Regions from separate parts of the Roseixanthobacter liquoris genome, predicted to be linked through region 1. Evidence: riboswitches for the same ligand, from Rfam matches in the RefSeq annotation. Region 1 holds a riboswitch; each other region holds the start of a gene.

Region 1 (7,244 bases):
AAATCAGCGTCAGGCGCAGCGCCCCGGCATCGCCGCCCGGCACCTGGGTGAAGCTGTAGATGGCGGCCGAAAGGGTCTGCGTCTCGCCGGGAATGTTCGAGACGAAGGTGATGGTGGCGCCGAACTCGCCCATGGCTTTGGCGAACGAGAGGATCATGCCGGCGATCACGCCCGGCAGGATCAGCGGCAGCGTCACGGTCAGGAACACCCAGACGGGGCTCGCGCCGAGCGTGCCGGCGGCGTCCTCCAGCTTGCGGTCCACGGCCTCGATGGAGAGGCGGATGGTGCGCACCATGAGGGGAAAGCCCATCACCGCGCAGGCCAGCGCCGCCCCGGTCCAGCGGAACGAGAAGACGATGCCGAAATGCGCATCGAGAAAGGCGCCGATCGGGCCGCGCCGGCCGAACAGCAGCAGCAGGATGAAGCCGGTCACCACCGGCGGCAGCACCAGGGGCAGGTGGACGATACCGTTCAGCACCGATTTGCCCCAGAAGCGGCCGCGCGCGAGCGCGAGCGCCATCAATATGCCGAAGGGCAGGCTGGCCAGCATCGCCACGGTGGCGATGCGCAAGGTGAGAACGACCGCGGTCCATTCATCGGCGCTGAGAGGCAGGAAATCCACGCAGGTCTTCCGTAAAGGCGGAGGTGGGACGGCGCGCGCGCCATTCCCCTCACTTTAGGATGGTGAAGCCCTGCTTCTCAAATGCCGGCTGTTCCTTGGCCGAGCGCATGAAGGCGAGAAAGGCGGCCGCGTCCGGGTTCTTCGAGCCCGCGACCAGCGCCGCCGGATAGATGATCCGCGGGTGGCTGTCTTCCGGGAAGGTGCCGACGATGGCGACGCTCGGGTCGGCGGCGGCGTCGGTCTGGTAGACGATGCCGTAGGGCGCTTCGCCGCGCGAGACCAGCAGCATGGCGGCCCGCACGCTTTCCGCGCCCGCGACCTTGCTCTCCACGGAGGGCCACACATCGAGATAGGTCAGCGCCGCCTTGCCGTATTTGCCGGCGGGCACGCTGTCCACCGACCCCATGGCGAGGCGCCCGCCCTTCAGCAGGCCGGCGAGGTCGAAGCCCTTCTTGATCTCGACCGGCTTGGCATTGTCCTTGGGGGCGATCAGCACCAGGCGATTGCCGAGAAAGTTGAACCGGCTTCCGTCCTGGATCAGCTTGCGGCTGGCCGCATAGTCCATCCAGTCGAGATCGGCGGAGATGAAGATATCCGCCGGCGCGCCGGCCTCGATCTGCTTGGCGAGCCCGGAGGAGGCGGCATAGGAGATGCGCGTGGTCTTGCCGGTTTCCTTCTGCCAGTCGGCGGCCACCGCATCGAGGGCGTTCTTCAGGCTGGCGGCGGCGAAGATGGTGACCGGCTCGGACTGGGCGTGGGCGATTCCGGCCAGGGGAACGGTGCCGAGCCAGGCGCCGCTCAGGGCGACGCATGCGATCTTCAGCCAGGTGCGGCGGGCCAGATTCATTTTCCCTCTCCGAATGCGGTGCCTTGGTGCAGCGCGATATATTTTGAAATATAACGCCGCGACGATTTTCGCTAGCGATATATTTTCTAAACTATGTCGATGTGAGGCGTGGCGGGCTGGAACCCACCGGGCTCCGCGCCATCTTTGGAGGGTGATCATGAAGATCAGTGCGCGGAATGTCTTGAAGGGCAAGATCCTGGAAATCACCAAGGGCGCGACCACGTCCCACGTGCGCCTCGACCTCGGCGGCGGCGCGACCGTGACCGCCTCCATCACCAATGAGGCGGTGGACGAGCTGAAGCTCGAAGTCGGCCAGGATGCCGCCGCCATCATCAAGGCGTCGGATGTGATGATCGCCGTCCATTGATCGGTGACGGGAGCCGCCGCGGGCGGCTCCCGTTCCCTCCGGCCGCGCCCTTGGCGGGGGCGTTCGTGCGGGGGCGGGCGGCGGCTTCATCGCACCCACGGCCGGCCCGCGTTGGAAGAGGGTTTTCCCGATGTTCGTCCGTCAGCTGCATTATCTCCTGGCGGTTGCCCGCGAGCGGCATTTCGGCCGGGCGGCGGAAGCCTGCAACGTGTCCCAGCCCACCTTGTCGGCCGGCCTGCGCAAGCTGGAGGAGGAACTGGGCCAGCCGCTGGTGGTGCGCGGCCACAGGTTCCTGGGGCTCACCGCCGAGGGCGAGCGCATCCTCGTGTGGGCGCAGCGGATCGTCGCCGATTATGACGGGCTGAGGCAGGAATTGTCCGGCCGCGGCGCCGGCCTCGCGGGGCAATTGCGCATCGGCGCCGTGCCCGCCACCTTGCCGGCGATCCCGCCCCTCGTGAACGCGTTCTGCGCGCGGCATCCGGACGTGCGGGTGCAGATCCACTCGCTGAGCTCGGTGGCGATCCAGCGCGGGCTGGACGATCTCGACCTCGATGTGGGCGTGACCTATCTCGACACCGAGCCGTTGAGCCGGGTGAGCGGGTTCGCGCTCTATGAGGAAGCCTATGTCTTCGTCACCGCGCAGCCCGGCGGCTTTGCCGGCCGCGATACGATCAGCTGGCGCGAGGCGGCGCAAAGCCCGCTCTGCCTGCTGACGCCCGACATGCAGAACCGCCGCATCATCGACCGCGTGCTGGCGGAAGCCGGCGTCGCCTCGCGCGCCCGCATCGAGGCCAATTCCTTCTTCGGCATCTGGTCGCAGGTCGCCTCCGGGGCGTGGGCGAGCATCGTGCCGCAGACCCATGTGTCCAGCTTCGGGCGCATCGAGGGCGTGCGCGCGCTGCCCTTGGTGGATCCGGTCCGCACCGAGGCCGTGGGCCTCGTCGCCACCGGCCGCGACCCCAAGCCGCCGGTGGCCGATGCCTTCCTGCGGATTGCGCGCGGCTTCGTCCAAGGCGCGGTCCGCACGCTCTGAGGCGCGCACGGCGCGCCGGCAGGGGGCGGTTGCTGGAATTGCTCCATCATTGCCTTCGCCTATGAATTCTTGCGCCCAATCGATTGGACGCGCGCGGTCCACCGGTTTTCACTGAACAGGTCGGAGCGGCTTCGCGCGCCAAAGCGCGCCGCCCCGGACGCGGAGCAGGCCGCATGGCCTCAGGCGTGCGGCTGCTCCGCCCCCAGCCAAAGATCCGGCATGCCGAACGCCTTCGCGGCGAACGCTCCGGCCTGCCTTCAGGAGGAAACCATGGCCAAAATTGTCTGCGTTCTCTACGACGATCCCGTCGACGGCTATCCCAAGAGCTATGCCCGCGACGATCTTCCCAAGATCGACCATTATCCCGGCGGCCAGACCCTGCCGACCCCGAAGGCCGTCGATTTCCAGCCCGGCACCATGCTGGGCAGCGTCTCGGGCGAGCTCGGCCTGCGCAAATATCTGGAATCCCTCGGCCACACCCTGGTCGTGACCTCCTCCAAGGACGGCCCCGACAGCGTGCTGGAACGCGAGCTGCACGACGCCGAGGTGGTGATCTCCCAGCCCTTCTGGCCGGCCTATCTCACCAAAGAGCGCATCGCCAAGGCGCCCAAGCTGAAGCTGGCTCTCACCGCCGGCATCGGCTCCGACCATGTGGACCTGCAAGCCGCCATCGACGCCAAGGTCACGGTCGCCGAGGTCACCTATTGCAATTCCATCAGCGTCGCCGAGCACGTGGTGATGATGATCCTCGGCCTCGTGCGCAATTATCTCCCCTCCCACGACTGGGTGCGCAAGGGCGGCTGGAACATCGCCGATTGCGTCGCGCGCTCCTATGACGTGGAAGGCATGCATGTGGGCACGGTGGCCGCCGGCCGCATCGGCCTTGCGGTGCTGCGGCGCCTCAAGCCGTTCGACATGCACCTGCATTATACCGACCGCCACCGCCTGCCGGCCGAGGTGGAGGCCGAGCTGAACCTCACCTGGCATGCCAGCCGCGAGAAGATGTACGGCGTGTGCGACGTGGTCACGCTGAACTGCCCGCTGCATCCCGAGACCGAGCACATGATCAATGAGGAGACGCTGAAGCTGTTCAAGCGCGGCGCCTATCTGGTCAACACGGCGCGCGGAAAACTGTGCGACCGCGACGCCATCGTGCGCGCGCTCGAAGGCGGCCAGCTCGCCGGCTATGCGGGCGACGTGTGGTTCCCGCAGCCGGCGCCGCAGGACCACCCCTGGCGGACCATGCCGCACCACGGCATGACGCCCCACATCTCCGGCACCTCGCTCTCCGCCCAGACGCGCTATGCGGCGGGCACGCGCGAGATCCTGGAATGCTATTTCGAGGGCCGGCCGATCCGCGACGAATATCTGATCGTGGACGGCGGCAAGCTCGCCGGCGTGGGGGCTCATTCCTACAGCGCCGGCAATGCCACCGGCGGTTCGGAAGAGGCGGCCAAGTTCAAGAAGGCCGGCTGATGCGAGGACCCGATCCGATCAGGCCGAAATAGTCCGGCGGCGCCGGGTTTGCGGCGCCGCCGGCCCTTGGGTGTTCTTTTTCCTCTTTCCTCCCCGCCTTGCCGGGGCGCGCGGCATGTCATTGCGCCGCGCGGGAGGGACCGCGTGGCGCGTGTCGCTCGCGGGCCTTCCCGCCCGGTGTGCCGCCCGCTCCGGCATCTTTCCCCATCGCGGCGCGTCAGGCGTCGGGCGCCTCGTCCAAAGGCTGGCCCAGGGTGCGCAGGGTCCAGCGCCGTCCGTCGGTGCGCAGGTCGGTCAGGCTCAGCGGGGCGATGTCGATCTGCCAGAAGGCCGCTGCCGGGGCATCGAGCAGGCGCACCAGCACGGCGCGGATCGGTGCGGCGTGGGTGCACGCGATCAGATGGCCATGGCCCCCGCGCTGGGCGTCGAGCCATTCTCCCATGCGGGCCAGCAGGGCCTCGAGCGATTCGCCGCCATGGGGAGCGGCCCCCGGCGCGCCGCGCCACAGGGCGAGCGCGCCGGGATAGGCGGAGTCCACCTCGGCGAAGGTGAGGCCGGCCCAATGCCCACACTCCCAGTCCCGCAGATCCCCATCGGCCTCGGCCTCCCAGCCCAGGGCCTGCGCGGTCTCGCGGGCGCGCAGGGCCGGCGAGGCGAGCACGCGATCCGGCCGCCGCAGCCGGCCGCGCCAGCTTTGTGTGCGCGCGAGGGCCCGCGGCTCCAGCGGTTCGTCGCGCGCAAAGGCGCCGGCCCGCATGGCGGCGGTCGCACCGTGGCAGATCAGCGTCAGGCGATTGGCCATGGCGACGGGGCAACCTCGCGGCATCGGGCGGGGACAGGGAACGGCGGCCGGCGCGCCGGAAGGTCCCGGTTTGCCACATTGTTTGTTTGACATAACCGGCCGCACGCCAATAGTGTCGATGCTTCGCTGCGGGTGAGGAAGTCGGTGAGAATCCGACACGGTCGCGCCACTGTAAGCGGCAAGCCATTCCGGCTCTGCCGCAAGTCAGACCCGGCCCGCAGGGTTTCGTTCGATTTCGGGACGCGCAATCCCAGGAGACAGATGATGGCCGAGGCCCTTCTTTCCGGTTCCGCCCACGGCGCCCAAGGCGCCACCCAAGCCGGTGCGCAGACGATTTCCGTCAGCGAGCTGCTCCCCTGGGCGGTGTTCGGCGGCTTGCTGATGCTGCTGGCGCTCTATTTCGTCGGCGCCGAGCAGGGCGCGACCTCTCTCATTCCCGGCATGTACGTGCACGAATACCTGCACGACGCCCGCCACCTTCTCGGCTTCCCCTGCCACTGAGGGGGCTTGCACATGGTTGGGTCTCTCCTGCTTCGCGGGATGCTTGTCGGCGTCCTCGCGGGCCTGCTCTCCTTTGGATTCGCGCGCGTCTTCGGTGAACCGGCGGTCGCTCGCGCCATCGCCTTCGAGGAAGCGCATGCGGAAGGGCCGGCGCCCGCCGCCGCTCCCGCATCCCCGGCGGCGACGCCGCATGTCCATGCCGACGGCAGCACGCATATGCATGCCGCCGCCCCGGAACCCGCCGCGGCCGGCCATTCCCACGGCGGCGAGGAAGAACTCGTCAGCCGGTCCACCCAGGCCGGCCTCGGCCTGATGACGGGGATGGTGGTCTATGGCGCCGCCATGGGTGGCATCTTCGCCCTCGTGTTCGCGTTTGCGCTCGGGCGGGTGGGTCCGCTGTCCCCGCGCGCCACGGCGGTGCTGCTGGCGCTGGGCGGATTCCTGGCCATCGTGCTGGTTCCGGCGCTGAAATATCCCGCCAATCCGCCGGCGGTGGGCGATGGGGCGACCATCGGCTTCCGCACCCAGATGTTCTTCCTGATGCTGGCGGCTTCGCTGGTGGCGCTCGCGGGCGCCGTGCTGCTCGCCCGCCGGCTGGCCGCGCGCTATGGCGCCTGGAACGGCACCGTCGCTGCGGGCCTCGCCTATGTGGTGGCGATCGCTTTGGTGCAGGCGGTGCTGCCGACCATCAACGAAGTGCCGGCGGAGTTTTCGGCCGCGCTGCTGTGGGAGTTCCGGATCGCCAATCTGGGCATCCAGGCGGTTCTGTGGGCCACCCTCGGACTGGCCTTCGGCCCGCTCGCCGAGCGCAGCCTGCGCGCCCGCCGCGGCGTCCGCCTCGCTCCGGCAAGTGCGCTGCGCTGAGGCTGGGGCGCTGCGCTGGGGGGGGGGGGGCGAGAGGTAGCCGGCGCCGGGCGCGCGGGCGAAACCCTCTTTGCCGAACTTCGCCGAAACGTTCCGAAATGCCGGTTTCATCGGGCGGAAAGGCGCGGTGAAGGGCCACGAAACCCCTGTTCGTCTACGCCAAGCCATTGTTTCACGTGAAACATTTTCTGGACGTCGGACGCGTCCAGGGCTTTCGCGGGCAGCAATCCGGGCCCGTTTGCCCGTCCTCGCGCCGTACGAATCCATATATGGCGCGGCCGCCTGCCAGGGCGCGGCGGGTTGATCGGTCCTAGAGGCTCGCGGCGGCCCGTGCCGCCTGGTCATAATGGCCGGAGAGGGTACGCAGCAGGGCCGCGACCTCCGAGAGTTTTTCCGGCGAGATGCCTGTCGCGGCAACGGTTTGCGTCAGCAGCGCCTCGCGCACCTCGCGGTAGCGCTGGCACGCCTGCCGGCCTTTCTCCGTCGCCGCCAAGGTCTTCTCCTTGCCGCGCCGGCCCCCGGAGACGAGCCCCAAGGCCTGGAGCTTCTTCGCCGCATAGGTGACGAGGTGGGTGTCTTCCACATCCAGCACCAGGCACAGATCGGCGATGGTCTTCGCCCGGTCGCGATGGGCCACATGGTGCAGCACCAGCACATCCAGCGACGACAGGTCCGGCAAGCCGGCCGCCGCCATGCAGCGGACCATCCAGCGCTGATAGCCGTGGGTGATCA
Region 2 (7,244 bases), 1.9 Mb from region 1:
GCGCCGCCCGCGCGCCGGGGCGCCGGCGGGGCCCGCGCTCACATGGCGGCCGTCGAGGGCGGCGAGGAGCGCGGCGCGCTCGGCGTCCGCGCTCGGCGTGCGCGCGGGATCGCCATCGGCGGCGCCATAGATGTGCAGGCCGTCCTTCACCTGCATGTCCTTGACGTCGCACAGCCAGGCATCGATGCGGCGCAAGGCTTCGTTGGGGTCGCTCGCGCCATCGACGCCCGCGCGCACGGACAGGCCGGTCTCGGCGGCGCTTTCCACGATCAGCCGGGCGAGGCGGTCGCGGCGGCGCGGGTCAAGGCCGTCGGCCTCGGCATATTCGTCCACGAGGCGTTCCAGGGTCTGTTCGGCCTCGGAGAGGCCGGCGCCGGTGAGCGGCGGCGGCAGGTGGCCGAGCGTGACGGCGGCGATGCGCCGCTTCGCCTGCGCCGCCTCGCCGGGATTGGAGACAATGAAGGGATAGATCACCGGAAGCGGCCCGAGCACGGCTTGGGGAAAGCAGGCAGGGGTCAGCGCCACCGCCTTGCCGGGCAGCCATTCCAGCGTGCCATGGGCGCCCATGTGGACGAGGGCATGGGCCTCGAGCCCGTGCCGCAGCCACAGGCCGAAGGCCAGCAGGCCATGGCGCGGCGGCACGGCGGGGTCGTGATACTCCGCCCGCCGGTCCAGCGCGGCGCCGCGATCGGGGGCCAGGGCGACCGTCACATGGCCGAAACGGGCGAAGCGGACATGGAACGCGCCGTCGCGCAGGTCGCGATCCTCTTCCGGCGCGCCCCAGGCGGCGGTGATCGCGGCGCGGACGGGCTCCGGAAGGGGGGCGAACAGGCGCTGATAGTCGGCGAGCGGCAGGGCCTCGCTGGCGACGATGTGCGCCAGCAAGGTTCTTGAATCGGCGGGCGCCGCGCCGGCGTCATAGCCCGCATCCGCCAGGGTCTTAAGCGCCCGCCGCACGCTTTCCGGCACATCGAGGCCCACCGCATAGCCGGTGCGGCCGGGCGCGCCGGGATAATCCGGCATGAGCACGGCGATGCGACGCTCCGCGCGGGGCGTGCGGGCGAGGCGGATGAGGGCGGCCGCCCGGTCCGCCACATGGGCGATGGCCTGCGGCTCCGCGCGGTTGAGAGCGGCGGTGAAGGCGAGGTCCGCATCCGGGGCGGCCATGTCCTTGAAGGAGATGGCGCCGGCCAGCACCCGCCCGTCCAGCTCCGGCAGCACCACGTGCATGGCGAGATCGGCGGCGGCGAGGCCGCGCGGGCTGTTGGCCCAGGCATCGCGGGCCGTGGTGGCGGGAATGATCTGGAGCACCGGCGGGCCGCCGGCGGGGAATATATCTTCCGCATCCCCGGCCGCGAAGGCGGTGGCGGTGAGGATCAGGTCCGGGGCCGCCTGCGCGATGGCGTCGCGCACGAAGGCGCGGGATCTGGGATCCTTCAGGCTGGTGAGGAACAGCGGCACCGGCGCGATGCCGCGCGCCTGGAGCGCGGCGCAGAGGTCGTCGATGGGCGCAAGATCGCCCGCCAGCCACATGGAGCGGTAGAACAGGATGAGGGCACGGGGGCAGGCGCGATCCGCTCCGGCGTCGAATCTCTCTTCCCCCTCCCTCACCCTCCCCCGCAAGCGGGAGAGGGAATCGGCCGGATCGATCGGCGCGAAATCATTCTCCCCAGCCGCCACCGCGCCCCCTCTCCCGCTTGCGGGGGAGGGCTGGGGAGGGGGCACGAGATCTTGAGGCGGAAGCGGCGGGAGGGCCTGAGAAACTGTTCTTGAAGGCGCCTCGGCTCGCGGCCCCACGCCGACGGATTGCGGTTCTCCGCCGGCGCCCTCTTCCCCCTTCCCAACACTCCCCCGGCCCTCTTCCCCCTCCCTAACCCTCCCCCGCAAGCGGGAGAGGGAATCGGCCGGATCGATCGGCGCAAAATCATTCTCCCCAGGCGCCACCGCGCTCCCTCTCCCGCTTGCGGGGGAGGGCTGGGGAGGGGGCACGAGATCTTGAGGCGGAAGCGGCGGGAGGGCCTGAGAAACTGCTCTTGAAAGCGCCTCAGCTTGCGGCCCCATGCCGGCGGATTGCGGTCCTCCGCCGACGCCCTCTTCCCCCTCCCTACCCCTCCCCCGCGAGCGGGAGAGGGGATTGGCCGGATCGATCGGCGCGAAATCATTCTCCCCAGGCGCCACCGCGCCCCCTCTCCCGCTTGCGGGGGAGGGGTGGGGAGGGGGCAGAGGGGCGAGGGATCGAGAAAGCGGCTCCAGGTCGTGCGGGGCTGTTCCCATCCAAGCCTCAGCCTGCGCGCCGCTCCTGGCGGATTGCGGTGCACCGTTGAAGCCCTCTTCCCCCTCCCTACCCCTCCCCCGCAAGCGGGAGAGGGGATCGGCCGGATCGATCGGCGCGAAATCATTCTCCCCAAGCGCCACCGCGCTCCCTCTCCCGCTTGCGGGGGAGGGCTGGGGAGGGGGCACAGGGGCGGTCCGCACCACGCCCGCCAGATCCACCGACCCCAGCCCCGGCAGATAGAAGCGCGCGGCCGGCACGGGCTTCGGTGGCGCGATGTCGCCAGCGGCTTCCCCCCGCACCAGTTCCCCCCGCACCAGGCGCGCCACCCGCTCCAGCAGCGCGGCCATATTGTCCGGCCCGCCCTGGCGGAAATAGCCGAGCCATGCGGTCAGTTCTTCCGCCGGCACGGTGGACAGGGCGGCAAGGCGCGGGTCGTCCTGGTCCTCGCCCGGGAGCAGGGCCAGCGCGAGGCCCTGCGCGCGGGCCAGTTCCGCGAGCCGCTCGGCGCCGTAGCGCCACCAGTCCAGCCCGCCGAGCTGGCGCACCAGTATCACCTTGGCGTGCCGCGCCGCCGTATCGATCCACAGATCCACCGACATGGGATGGCGCAGATCCTTCAGCCGCGCGAGCCGCAGGCTCGGCAGCCGGTCGCGGCCGCGTCGCCAGGCGGCGGCGAGCGCCAGGAGGTCGCTGTCGGTGAAGGACAAGGCAAGCACGTCGCCGGGAGGCTGGCGCAGGTCGATGGGCGCGGCCAGGTCCTCGATGGTGGCGGATGTGCTCGCGAGCAGATGCATGGGGAAAGCCTATCCCGGCCTCAGGCGGAAAGCGCCGGCTCCTCGGCCAGCAGCGCGCGTTCCACCGCTGCGCGGTCGAACCCCTTGAGGCCGATCACCACCAGCGCGCCGGAGCGCGGCTCGTCCGCGCGCCAGGGCCGGTCGAACTGGTGGGAAATCCGCGTGCCCACGCCCTGCACCAGCAGGCGCAAGGGCTTGCCGGCCACATGAGCGAAGCCCTTCACCCGCAGCACGTCCGGCGTTTCGGCGGCACGCGCCACGCGGGCCGCGAGCGCGGCGGGATCGGCGATCTCCGGCAGGCGGACGATGAAGCTGTCGAAATCGTCGTGGTCGTGGTCCAGCTCGTCGTCGTGGTGGGTGCGGCGGGCGTCGATCTCGTCCTCCGTGCCGATGCCGAGGCCGAGCAGGATGGCTGCATCCACCTTGCCACCGGCGGCGCGCACCACTTTCACGGCGCGCGGCAGGGCCTGCGCGATGCGGGCATCGGCGGTCGCGGCGCCGGCCGCGTCCAGCAGGTCCGCCTTGGAGAGGATGATCAGATCGGCGCAGGCGATCTGGTCCTCGAACACTTCTTCCACCGGGTCGTCATGGTCGAGCGTGTCGTCGGCGGCGCGCTGGGCGGCGAGGGCGGCCATGTCGTCGGCGACCCGGCCGGCGGCGAGCGCCGGGCCGTCCACCACCGCCACCACGCCGTCCACCGTGACGCGGCTCTTGATCGCTGGCCATTGGAACGCCTGCACCAGGGGCTTGGGCAGGGCAAGGCCGGAGGTCTCGATCAGGATGTGGTCCACGCGCGGCGTGCGGGACAAGATGAGGTCCAGCGCCGGCACGAAATCGTCCGCCACGGTGCAGCACAGGCAGCCGTTGGCCAGCTCGACGATATTATCCTCCGGGCAGCTCTCGATGCCGCAGCCCTTCAGAATCTCCCCGTCGATGCCCACGTCGCCGAACTCGTTGACGATCACGGCGAGGCGCTTGCCCTGGGCATTCTCCAGGATGTGGCGGATCAGGGTGGTCTTCCCCGCGCCGAGGAAGCCGGTGACGATGGTGCAGGGGATGCGGGCGAGAGAGGTCATCGCTGGTCCTCGGAAAAGCTCATGGGAGGGATGCGGGCGATCATGCCGCGCTTGAGGCTGTCGGGGCGTCCGCGCCAGGGCAGGATGCCGTCGGTGGAGGTGGCGAAGAGCGCGGCACCGGTCAAAAGGTCGGCGGCGCTGTCGGGGGAAAGATCGCCGAACACGTAGGACCATCCGCCGGTGCGCACCAAGGCGGCGGAGAGCGCGCGCTTGCAATTGGAGAGGCAGCGCACCTCCTTCACCGCGATCGCGCCGGCGGCGCCGGTTGCCCCACCATTGGCCGCGGCAAGGATCGCGTCCCGCGCGAGCGCCGCGCCGGCCGGGTCGGCCTGCGGGTCGGCGCCGGCGAGGCGGCAGGTGGTGCAGACGAACAGGGTCACGGCGGGAATGCTGGCGACGCGCAGGGTTTCGCGCGCCGGCGCCTCGGCGGGGCGGCCGCTTCGCGCCGTCGTGTCGCCTTGCACCGTCGTGTCGCTCGCCGCGAAAGGCGCATCGTCGTTGGCAGGTCGCTCCACGCCGCTTTCCATGGGTGCGCGCGGCCCGCAACCGCGTGCCACAGAAGAATCGCCATGCCAGGGCACCCCGCCCGGCGCGCGTTCCTGTCGGTGGCAGGTCTCCTGGCTCGCGGATCGCCGTTCGCGGCCGCCTTCCCGGAAGCGGCGCAAGGCCCGTCTCCCAGTGGCTTTTCGGCCGGAACTCACCGCCTACAGTTGCGGGGGCAGCTGCGGCTATCGCCCGGAAAACCCGGACGCGACCGCATTCCCTTTTCACCCGGCGGAAGCGGCAAGCCGCCCGAACCGGGACCATCGACGCCGACACTTAAGAGCCGCTCCGGCGCGAAGTCAATGAAGCGGGGGGCCGCGCCTCAGCCGGCCGGGGTCGATCGACACGCCGCGCCCCGGTCGCCGCCGCTTTCCTCCTCCCCCCTTGAGGGGAAGGGCAGGGTGGGGGGTATCTCCCCGCTGGCCTTTGCGGGGAAGGTGTGGTGCCGGCGGCGCCGGACCTCTCCTCCGACATCCCCCGACACCCCCCTCCCCAGCCCTCCCCCGCAAGGGGGGAGGGGGACCGGTTCGGCGGGACGTCGATTCGCCTCAGGCGCCCGTCTGTCCACCGGGGGGCGCCCGCCGGCCGGCGATGATCTCCAAAGCGGCGGCCAGCGCCGTCTCGAAGGCGATCGCTGCCGCGTCACGGCATTCCCGCAGAATGGGGAGCCACATCGAGCGGTGCCGCTGCTCCCTCCCGCCTTGAGGGGGAGGGCAGGGTGGGGGGTATCTCCCCGCTGTCCTTGCGGGGGAGGTGTGGTACCGGCGGCGCCGGACCCCTCCCCCGGCACCCCCCTCCCCAGCCCTCCCCCGCAAGGGGGGAGGGGGACCGGTTCGGCGGGACGTCGATTCGCCTCAGGGGCCCGTCTGTCCACCGGCTGGCGTCCGCCGGCCGGCGATGATCTCCAAAGCGGCGGCCAGCGCCTCCGCGAACGCGATCGCTGCCGCGTCATGGCATTCCCGCAGAATGGGGAGCCACATCGAGCGGTGCCGCTCCCTCCCGCCTTGAGGGGGAGGGCAGGGTGGGGGGTATCTCCCCGCTGTCCGGGAGGTGTGGTACCGGCGGCGCCGGACCTCTCCCCCGACACCCCCCTCCCCAGCCCTCCCCCTCAAGGGGGGAGGGGGACCGGTTCGGCGGGATGTGGTTTCGCCTCAGGCGCCGGTCTGTTCACCGGCTGGCGCCGGCCGGCCGGCGATGATCTCCAAAGCGGCGGCCAGCGCCTCCGCGAACGCGATCGCTGCCGCGTCACGGCATTTCCGCAGAGTGGGGAATCGCATGGAGCGGTGCCGCTGTCTCCCTCCCCCCTTGAGGGGGAGGGCAGGGTGGGGGGTATCTCCCCGCTGGCCGGGCGGGGGAGGTGTGGTACCGGCGGCGGCGGACCCTCCCCCGACACCCCCCTCCCCATCCCTCCCCCGCAAGGGGGGAGGGGGACCGGTTCGGCGGGACGTCGATTCGCCTCAGGCGCCCGTCTGTCCACCGGGGGGGCGCCCGCCGGCCGGCGATGATCTCCAAAGCGGCCAGCGCCTCCGCGAACGCGATCGCTGCCGCGTCATGGCATCCCACGGAACGGGGAATCGCATGGAGCGGTGCCGCTGTCTCCCTCCCCCCTTGAGGGGGAGGGCAGGGTGGGGGGTATCTCCCCGCTGTCCTTGCGGGCGTGAGGCGGGCGGCGCCGGCCCCCCCTCCCGACACCCCCCTCCCCAGCCCTCCCCCGCAAGGGGGGAGGGGGACCGGTTCGGCGGGATGTGGTTTCGCCTCAGGCGCCGGTCTGTTCACCGGCTGGCGCCGGCCGGCCGGCGATGATCTCCAAAGCGGCGGCCAGCGCCTCCTCCACCCCGAGATGGGTGGTGTCCAGCAGCACCGCGTCCTGCGCCATCGTGAGCGGGGCGGCGGCGCGGTGCGAATCGCGGGCGTCGCGCTTGTGGATGTCGGCCAGCACGTCCTCGAACGCGATATCGCACTGGTGTTCCAGCAATTCGCGATGGCGGCGGGTGGCGCGCACGTCCGCCGAGGCGGTGACGAACAGCTTCACCGGGGCATCGGGACAGATCACCGTGCCGATGTCGCGCCCGTCCAGCACCGCGCCGCCCGGCTGGCCGGCAAAGCGCCGCTGAAGCTCAAGCAGGGCCGCCCGCACCGCCGGCCGGGCCGCGACCACGGAGGCCGCCTCGCCCAGCGCGCCGGTGCGCAGCTTTTCCGGATCGAGCGCGCGCAGATCGAGCGTGCGGGCGGCATCCGCGCTGGCGATCTCGTCCTCGAGCGTGCCGTCGGCGAGGCAGCGCGCCGCCACCGCCCGATAGAGCAGGCCGGTGTCGAGATGCGGCAGGCCGAGGGCCGCCGCGATCCTGCGCCCCAGCGTGCCCTTGCCGGAAGCGGCCGGCCCGTCGATGGCGATGATCATGGCGTCGCTCACTTCAGCACCGCGCCGAGGCCGCCCATCATGGGCACGAAGGTGGGGAAGGAGGTGGCGATGAAGCGCATGTCGTCCACGCGCACCCCGTCGCGCGCGGCGAGGCCCATCACCAGGAAGGCCATGGCGATGCGGTGGTCCATGTG
Region 3 (7,244 bases), 540 kb from region 1:
CGGCTGCGCGCCGGCGCGGGTGGGAACCGCCGTGCGCACCGCGCCCACCGTCGCCTCATAGGCGTCAATCCGGTCCGCCGCGAACGCGATGGAGCGGCCGAGGAAATCGGTACGGAAGGCGCCGGGCTCCACCAGGATCACGCAGATGCCAAGCGGCTCCAGCTCGGCGGCGAGCGCCTCGGAGAGGCCCTCCACGGCAAATTTGGTGGCGCTGTAATAGCCATAGCCGGCGCGCGACTGGAGCCCGAGGTTCGACGAGAACTGCACGATGCGTCCCCCCGTGCCCTGGCGCATCAGCGGCAGTGCAGCGCGCGTCATCTCGATGAGGCCGAACACATTGGCATCGAACAGCGCGCGATATTCCTCCGGCGCCGCCTCCTCCACCGCGCCGAGAAAGCCATAGCCGGCGTTGTTCACCAGCACGTCCAGCGCACCGAAGGCCGCCTGCGTGGCCGCCACCGCCGCCGCCGCATCGCCGGCATGGGTGACGTCGAGCTTCGCCGTGCGCGCGGTTTCCGGATAGCGGGCGGCGAGGTCCGCGAGCTTTCCGGGATCGCGCGCCGTCAGCATCACGCGGTCGCCGCGCGCGAGGGCGGCTTCCGCGAGCACGCGGCCGAAACCGGCGGAGCAGCCGGTGATGAGCCAGGTCCGGAAGGGGGATTTCGTCATGGGCGCAGTCTCGGTTCGGGCGGGAACGGCTCCCTTAGAAGTACGCGCGCACCGCCGCGTCAAATCACGTTGCCATGTCGGCCCCCGGACGAACCCGATGCGGCCCGCACGGACGCCTATTCGCGGGGTTCGCGGCCGGCGAATGCGGCGGCGAATTCCGGCGAGGCGATGCGCTCCAGCGACGCGCGCAGCGCCGCCGCCTCGGCGGCCCCGAACACTGCCTCGAAGCGCGCCTGCGCCTGTGCCCACAATGCCATGGAGGCATCGAGCTTCGCCTTGCCGAGCGGCGTCAGGGCCACCCGGCGGCTGCGCTTGTCCTGTTCATCCGGCACCAGGGCGATCAGGCCGTCGCGTTCCAGCGGCTTGAGATTGTGCCCGAGCGCCGAGCGGTCGAGCACCAGGGCGGCGGACAGTTCGCCCATGGTGGGCGTTCCCGCCCGCGCCACATGGATGAGCACCGAGCGCTGGGTCCCCTTCAGGCCGCACGGCGCCAGGACGGAATCATAGAGCTGCGACACGCGCCGCGTGGCCTTGCGCAAGGCCGTGCCGTTGCAGCGCCCGGCATTGGGATAAGCCCCGGTCGGCGCGGGGTTTGGCGCGCATCCTGTCTGTGCCGACGACGTCTTGCGCCCTGCCATTCCTGAGCTCCTCACGGGGCCGTCAATTGACGAATACTCGCATATGCCACTATTTTCAAATTTATGGGCATATGCCCATAAATCAAGGCGACGCGCGCCCCTTCGCCCGGCGCACGGGAACCCGACATGCTGAAAACCTTGTCACCTCCGACCCGCGCCGCGTTCCCCGCGCCGGCCCCGATTGCCGCTCCGCCCGCCATGTCGGCGCGCACCCGCGCGCTCCTGGAGGCCCCGGTGGTGCCGCTGCTCGCGCGGCTGGCGTGGCCCAACATCCTGGTCATGCTCGCCCAATCGAGCACCGGCCTGATCGAAATGGCGTTCATCGCCCGGCTCGGCATCGACGCGCTCACCGGCATGGCGCTGGTGCTTCCGGTCTTGATCCTGATGCAGAACATGTCCCAGGGCGCCATGGGCGGGGGCATCTCCTCCGCCATCGCCCGCGCCCTCGGCGGCCAGCGCCGGGCCGAAGCCGACAGCCTGGTGCTGCACGCGCTGCTGATCAATGCCGGATTCGGCCTGACCTTCTCCGCGCTCGTCCTTCTGTTCGGCCACCATCTGTTTGCCCTGCTCGGCGGCAGCGGCCCGTCCCTGGAGGCGGCGATCACCTATTCGCGCATCCTGTTCGCCGGCATGGTGCTGCTCTGGGTGTTCAATGCGCTGGCGAGCATCATCCGCGGCACCGGCAACATGCTGGTGCCCGGGATCGTCATCTGCGGCGGCGCTATCCTGTTGGCGCCGCTCTCCTATGTGCTGATCCTCGGATCAGGCCCGATTCCCGCTTTCGGCATCGCCGGCGGGGCGATCGCCATGGTGCTTTATTATGCCATCGGCACCGCGATCCTGGGCTGGTACGTCGCCAGCGGCCGCAATGTGGCGCGCTTCGCCTGGACCCGCCTGCACCTGCCCTATGCCTGGAACATCCTGAAAGTGGGCGCGGTGGCGGCGGTGAACACGGTCCAGCTGAACGTGACGATCGCCGTCACCATGGCCCTGGTCGCGGCCCATGCGGGGCCGGGCGCGGTGGCCGGCTTCGGCACCGGCACCCGACTCGAATATCTGCTGCCGCCCCTCGCCTTCGGCCTCGGCGCGCCGCTGGTGGCACTGGTGGGCACCAATATCGGCGCCGGACAGAACCGGCGGGCGCTGCGCATCGCCCTGATCGGCGGCGGCTTCGCCTTTGCGCTGACGGAAGCCGTGGGGATCGCCGCCGCGATCTGGCCGGAGGCATGGCTGCGCCTGTTCGACGCGACGCCGGAAATGCTGGCGGTGGGAACGGTGTATCTGCGCATCGTCGGGCCGTTCTTCGGCTTCTTCGGGCTCGGCATGACCCTTTATTTCGCGTCCCAGGGCGCGGGCCGGCTCGGCTGGCCGCTCCTCGCCAGCCTGCTGCGGATGATCATCGCGACCGTCGGCGGCGCGCTGGTGCTTGCGGCCACCGGCTCCCTGCTCTGGCTGTTCGCGGTCTATGCCTTCGGGCTGTTAGCCTATGGTGCCGTGGTCGGCGTCTCCGTCGCCTCGGGTTCCTGGTTTCGCTGAAGGCATTATTTTCACGGTTTCACCCTGATCGCGCCCCACCGGGCCGGTTCATCGGAGCACATGATGCGCATTCTCGTGGTTGGTGCCGGCGCGACCGGCGGCTATTTCGGCGGTCGCCTCGCGCAGGCGGGACGGGACGTGACCTTCCTGGTCCGCCCGAGCCGCGCGGCGCGCCTGCGCGAGCGCGGGCTTGAGATCGTCAGCCCTCACGGCGGTGCGACGCTTCACCCCGCCATCGTGACTGCCGATGAGATCGCCCGGCCCTATGACCTCGTCCTGCTCTCGGTGAAGGCGTTCGCCCTCGATGCGGCGCTGGCCGACGTCGCTCCGGCCATCGGACCCGATACCATGATCCTGCCGGTGCTCAACGGCATGAGGCACCTGGATGTGCTCGCCGCGCGCTTCGGGGCGGAACGGCTGCTCGGCGGCGTCTGCAAGATCATGGGCCGGATCGATGAGGAGGGGCGCATCGTGCAGATGAGCCCGCTGCACGAACTGACCTATGGCGAAACCGACGGCACGCGCTCGCCGCGCATCACCGCCCTGGACGCAGTGATGCAGGGCGCCGGCTTCGACGCCCGCCTCTCGGACACCATCCTGCTCGACATGTGGGAGAAATGGGTCTTCCTCGCGAGCCTCGGCGCCACCACCTGCCTGATGCGCGGCAGCATCGGGGACGTGGCCGCCGCGGGCGGCAAGGCCGTCGCGCTCGCCATCGTCGGCGAATGCGCCGCCATCGCGCAGGCGGCGGGATACGGCCCGCGTCCCGCCTTCCTCGCCTGGACACAGGCGCAGCTGACGGCGGACGGCTCGCCCATGACCTCCTCCCTGTATCGCGACCTGAGCCAGGGCTATCCGGTGGAAGCCGACCAGATCATCGGCGACCTCGCCGCGCGCGCCCGGGCGTTCGCGCTTCCGGTGCCGCTGCTGGAGGCGGTTGGCGTTGCGCTGAAGCTGTACGAGAACCGGCGCGCGCCGGGCTGAGGCGCACAGCCCGGCCCATGCCGCTTGACGGTCCGAGCGCCCTGCGTCTACGGTTACGGCGACGGTTCCCCTTGGGGATCAAAAGGGAACGCGGTGAGTCGGCGCCTGGAAACAAGCGCTGGTCGAAGCCGCGGCTGCCCCCGCAACTGTAAGCGGCGAGTCCATCGTCATCAGCCACTGGGCCTTTGGCCTGGGAAGGCGACGATACGGACGCTGACCCGCGAGCCAGGAGACCTGCCGTCAGCCGTGGTCACGCGCGAGCACATTGGGCGGGGTGTCCTGATGGTGGTTGTTCCCTGCGGCGCTTGCGTCGCGCGGAGGCCTCGTTCGCGGTGACGGACCACTCGTCCCGCTGAGGCATTTATGCTTTCCGTTCCTGTTTTCCTTCCACGCGGCGCCGCGCGCGCCGCCGGCCGATCCGTCGTCGCAGCGCTGCTGCTTTCATCGGCCTCCGAATGGGCCTGCGCCCAATCGATGCCCGGCGGCGGCGCCCCGCAATCCATCGACCTGCCCGAGGTGGTGGTGAGCGCCACCGGCCTGCCGACGCCGGCGGACCAGGTGGCCTCCTCCGTCAGCGTGGTCACCGCCGAGGATATCGACCGCCAGCAATTGCGCACGGTTCCCCAAGTGCTCCAGTCGCTTCCGGGGCTGAATGTGGTGCAGACCGGCGGCCCCGGCGGGCAGACCTCGGTGTTTATCCGCGGCACCAATTCCAACCATGTGAAGGTGCTGGTGGACGGCATCGACGCGGGCAATCCCTCGACCCCCAACGGCGCCTTCGATTTCGGCCAATTGCTCGCCACCGACCTTGCCCGCATCGAGGTGCTGCGCGGCCCCCAGAGCGGCCTCTACGGCTCGGACGCCATCGGCGGCGTGATCTCGATCACCACCAAGAAGGGCGAGGGGCCGGCGAAGGTGTTCGGCTATGTGGAAGGCGGCGCGCTCGGCACCTTCAACCAGGCTGCGGCCCTCAGCGGCTCGACGGAAAAGGTCGGCTATTCCTTCAACGTCACCCATTTTTCCTCGACGGAAATCCCGGTGACGCCGCCCGGCATCGTGCCGCCCGGTTATCCGATCAACCCGAACGCCTATGACAACTGGACCTATTCGACCCGCCTCGATTTCCAGATGAGCGATGCGTTCGCAGTCAATTTTATCGCCCGCTACATCGACAGCCGGCTCGCCTACACGCCGGATGTCTATCCCCCGCCGCTGTACGAGGGCCTTCCCGCGGCCGAGCGCTCCACGAGCCTTGCCAGCATGTTCTTCACCAAGGGGGAAGGGGTGTGGACCGCCCTCGACGGCGCGCTGAACACCACCTTCGGCGTCAGCGCCATGACCACCTCAAACCCCACCACCGGGCCGAATGCCGATGTGAACGGCCAATATGAGGGCGACCGGCAGACCTATTATCTGCGCTCGAACCTCGCCTTCGCCCCCGGACAGAACCTTCTGGTGGGCGTGGAGCGGCGCAACGAGGCGATGACCTCGTCGACCCAATACACCGACCTTTCCGCCAGCACCGGCGACACCGGCGCCTATGCGGAACTCCAGGGGAAGCTGGGGGATCGGTTCTTCGGCGCCGCCAACATCCGCTTCGACAGCGACGATACGTTCGGCGACCATTCCACCTACCGCCTCGCGCCGGGCATTCTCATTCCCGAGACGGGGACCAAGCTGAAAGCCAGCTACGGCACCGGCTTCAAGGCGCCCTCGCTGTATCAGCTCTACGCTCCCGTCTACGGCAATGCGGGGCTGAAGCCGGAGGAAAGCACGGGCTATGACGCCGGCTTCGAGCAGGAGGCGTTCGGCGGGCGGGTGACCTTCGGCGCCACCTATTTCCACAACGACATCACCAACCTCATCAGTTACGACCCGGTCTCGTACCAGAACGTCAACATCTCCAGCGCGACGACGCAGGGCGCGGAAACCTTCGTCGCCTTCGCGGTCACCGACCGGCTGAAGCTGAGGGTGGACTACACCTATACCGAGGCGGTGGGCTACATGCCGCCCGACACCTCCTTCGGTGCCGCCTGCGCGCCGCTGACGGACACCTCCTGCACCCCGTTGCGGCGGCCGAACAACAAGGTCAGCGTCAGCGCGGACTGGAACCCCACGGACCAGCTCAATCTTTCCGCCACGCTGATCTATGCCTCCGCCTGGTGGGACATCGTGCGCCTCACCAGCGATTATATCGACCAGCCGGGCTACACCGTGGTGAACGTCGCGGCCAATTACGCCCTGACAAAGCAGGCCACCCTGTTCGGGCGCATCGACAATCTGTTCGACCAGACCTACCAGAACCCGAACGGCTTCCTTGCCCCCGGCTTCGGGGCCTATGGCGGCCTCAAGTTCACCTATTGAGGCGGACGGAATGAAACGCGCTGCGGGCCTGCTCGCTTTTCTGCTGCTCTGTGCTCCCGCCGCCGCGGGAGCGCAGAAGCCGGCTCGCATCGCGTCGCTCAATCTATGCGCCGACGAATTGGTGCTGCGGCTCGCCGATCCGGACAAGGTCGCCTCGGTGACTTATCTCGCCCGGGATCCGCGCAGCTCCAATGTCGCGGATCTCGCGCGACGGGTGCCGGTGAACCGCGGCATCGCCGAGGAAATCGTGCCGCTGGCGCCCGATCTCGTCATCGTCGGCGCCTTCACCACCCGCACCACCGCCGCCATGCTGAAACATCTCGGCATGCCGATCCTGGAACTGGGCCTGCCGGCCAGCCTGGCGGAGGCCTATGCCCAGATCCGCACGGTCGCGGCGCGCATCGGGGAACCGGCGCGCGGCGAGGCGATGATCGCCGCCATGCAACGGGACTTCGCGAGCCTGCCGCCCGTGCCCGCGCACCCGGGCGCCGCCATCGTGCTGCGGCCGAACGGCTTCACCGCCGGGCGCGGCTCCATCGTCGACGAGATCCTCGGGCGCGCGGGCTACGAGAATCTCGCCGCGCAGCTCTCCACCGACCGCCTCGGCCAGCTCAATCTGGAAGAGATCGTCGAGGCCCAGCCGGACCTGCTGGTGATCAACGGCGGCGACGCGGATGCCGCGCCCTCCCTGGCCGACGACCTCCTGCACCATCCCGCCCTCGCGCCGTTTTCGGCCCAGGGACGCGCCCTGTCCCTCCCCACCCGCCTGTGGACCTGTGCGGGTCCCGAACTCGCGCTGGCCGCGCAGCGCCTGGCGGCAAAGCGCCTCGCCGGCGCGCGCCTCGGGATGGCGCGATGAGGGCGCCCGCGCATCCGGGCCAGAGTGCGCTTGTCGTCGCCCTCGCGGTCCTCGTCTTTGTCCTGTTCCTGGGCTCGACGGCCATCGGCTATGCGACGCTCGACATGCCCGCCGCCCTGGCCGACCTGGTCGCCGGGCGCGCCAGCCTGCCGGCGCTGGTGCTGTCGGAACTGCGCTTGCCGCGCGCCATCCTC

What was found. A riboswitch is a leader RNA that binds a small molecule or an ion and turns the genes downstream of it on or off. The one in region 1 is predicted to bind cobalamin.
Region 2: another riboswitch for cobalamin. It lies ahead of V5F84_RS19550 (DUF1636 family protein); the one in region 1 lies ahead of V5F84_RS06095 (CbtB domain-containing protein).
Region 3: another riboswitch for cobalamin. It lies ahead of V5F84_RS03610 (TonB-dependent receptor plug domain-containing protein); the one in region 1 lies ahead of V5F84_RS06095 (CbtB domain-containing protein).

Annotation. Positions count from the first base shown of each region.
Region 1 is NZ_CM195537.1:1,342,982-1,350,225, forward strand. Features, by position in the region: gene modB (molybdate ABC transporter permease subunit) at 1-622, opposite strand, end outside; gene modA (molybdate ABC transporter substrate-binding protein) at 672-1,469, opposite strand; gene V5F84_RS06075 (TOBE domain-containing protein) at 1,627-1,836, shown strand; gene V5F84_RS06080 (LysR family transcriptional regulator) at 1,967-2,869, shown strand; gene V5F84_RS06085 (NAD-dependent formate dehydrogenase) at 3,140-4,345, shown strand; gene V5F84_RS06090 (histidine phosphatase family protein) at 4,563-5,147, opposite strand; adenosylcobalamin (AdoCbl) riboswitch at 5,258-5,411, shown strand; gene V5F84_RS06095 (CbtB domain-containing protein) at 5,412-5,648, shown strand; gene V5F84_RS06100 (CbtA family protein) at 5,661-6,512, shown strand; gene V5F84_RS06105 (winged helix DNA-binding protein) at 6,823-7,244, opposite strand, start outside.
Region 2 is NZ_CM195537.1:4,329,494-4,336,737, reverse strand. Features, by position in the region: gene cobN (cobaltochelatase subunit CobN) at 1-3,069, opposite strand, end outside; gene cobW (cobalamin biosynthesis protein CobW) at 3,090-4,145, opposite strand; gene V5F84_RS19550 (DUF1636 family protein) at 4,142-4,660, opposite strand; cobalamin riboswitch at 4,736-4,968, opposite strand; gene V5F84_RS19545 (hypothetical protein) at 5,237-5,362, opposite strand; gene cmk ((d)CMP kinase) at 6,445-7,089, opposite strand; gene aroA (3-phosphoshikimate 1-carboxyvinyltransferase) at 7,098-7,244, opposite strand, start outside.
Region 3 is NZ_CM195537.1:804,870-812,113, reverse strand. Features, by position in the region: gene V5F84_RS03630 (oxidoreductase) at 1-669, opposite strand, end outside; gene V5F84_RS03625 (MarR family winged helix-turn-helix transcriptional regulator) at 786-1,307, opposite strand; gene V5F84_RS03620 (MATE family efflux transporter) at 1,434-2,843, shown strand; gene panE (2-dehydropantoate 2-reductase) at 2,907-3,827, shown strand; cobalamin riboswitch at 3,874-4,083, shown strand; gene V5F84_RS03610 (TonB-dependent receptor plug domain-containing protein) at 4,191-6,191, shown strand; gene V5F84_RS03605 (ABC transporter substrate-binding protein) at 6,202-7,050, shown strand; gene V5F84_RS03600 (FecCD family ABC transporter permease) at 7,047-7,244, shown strand, end outside.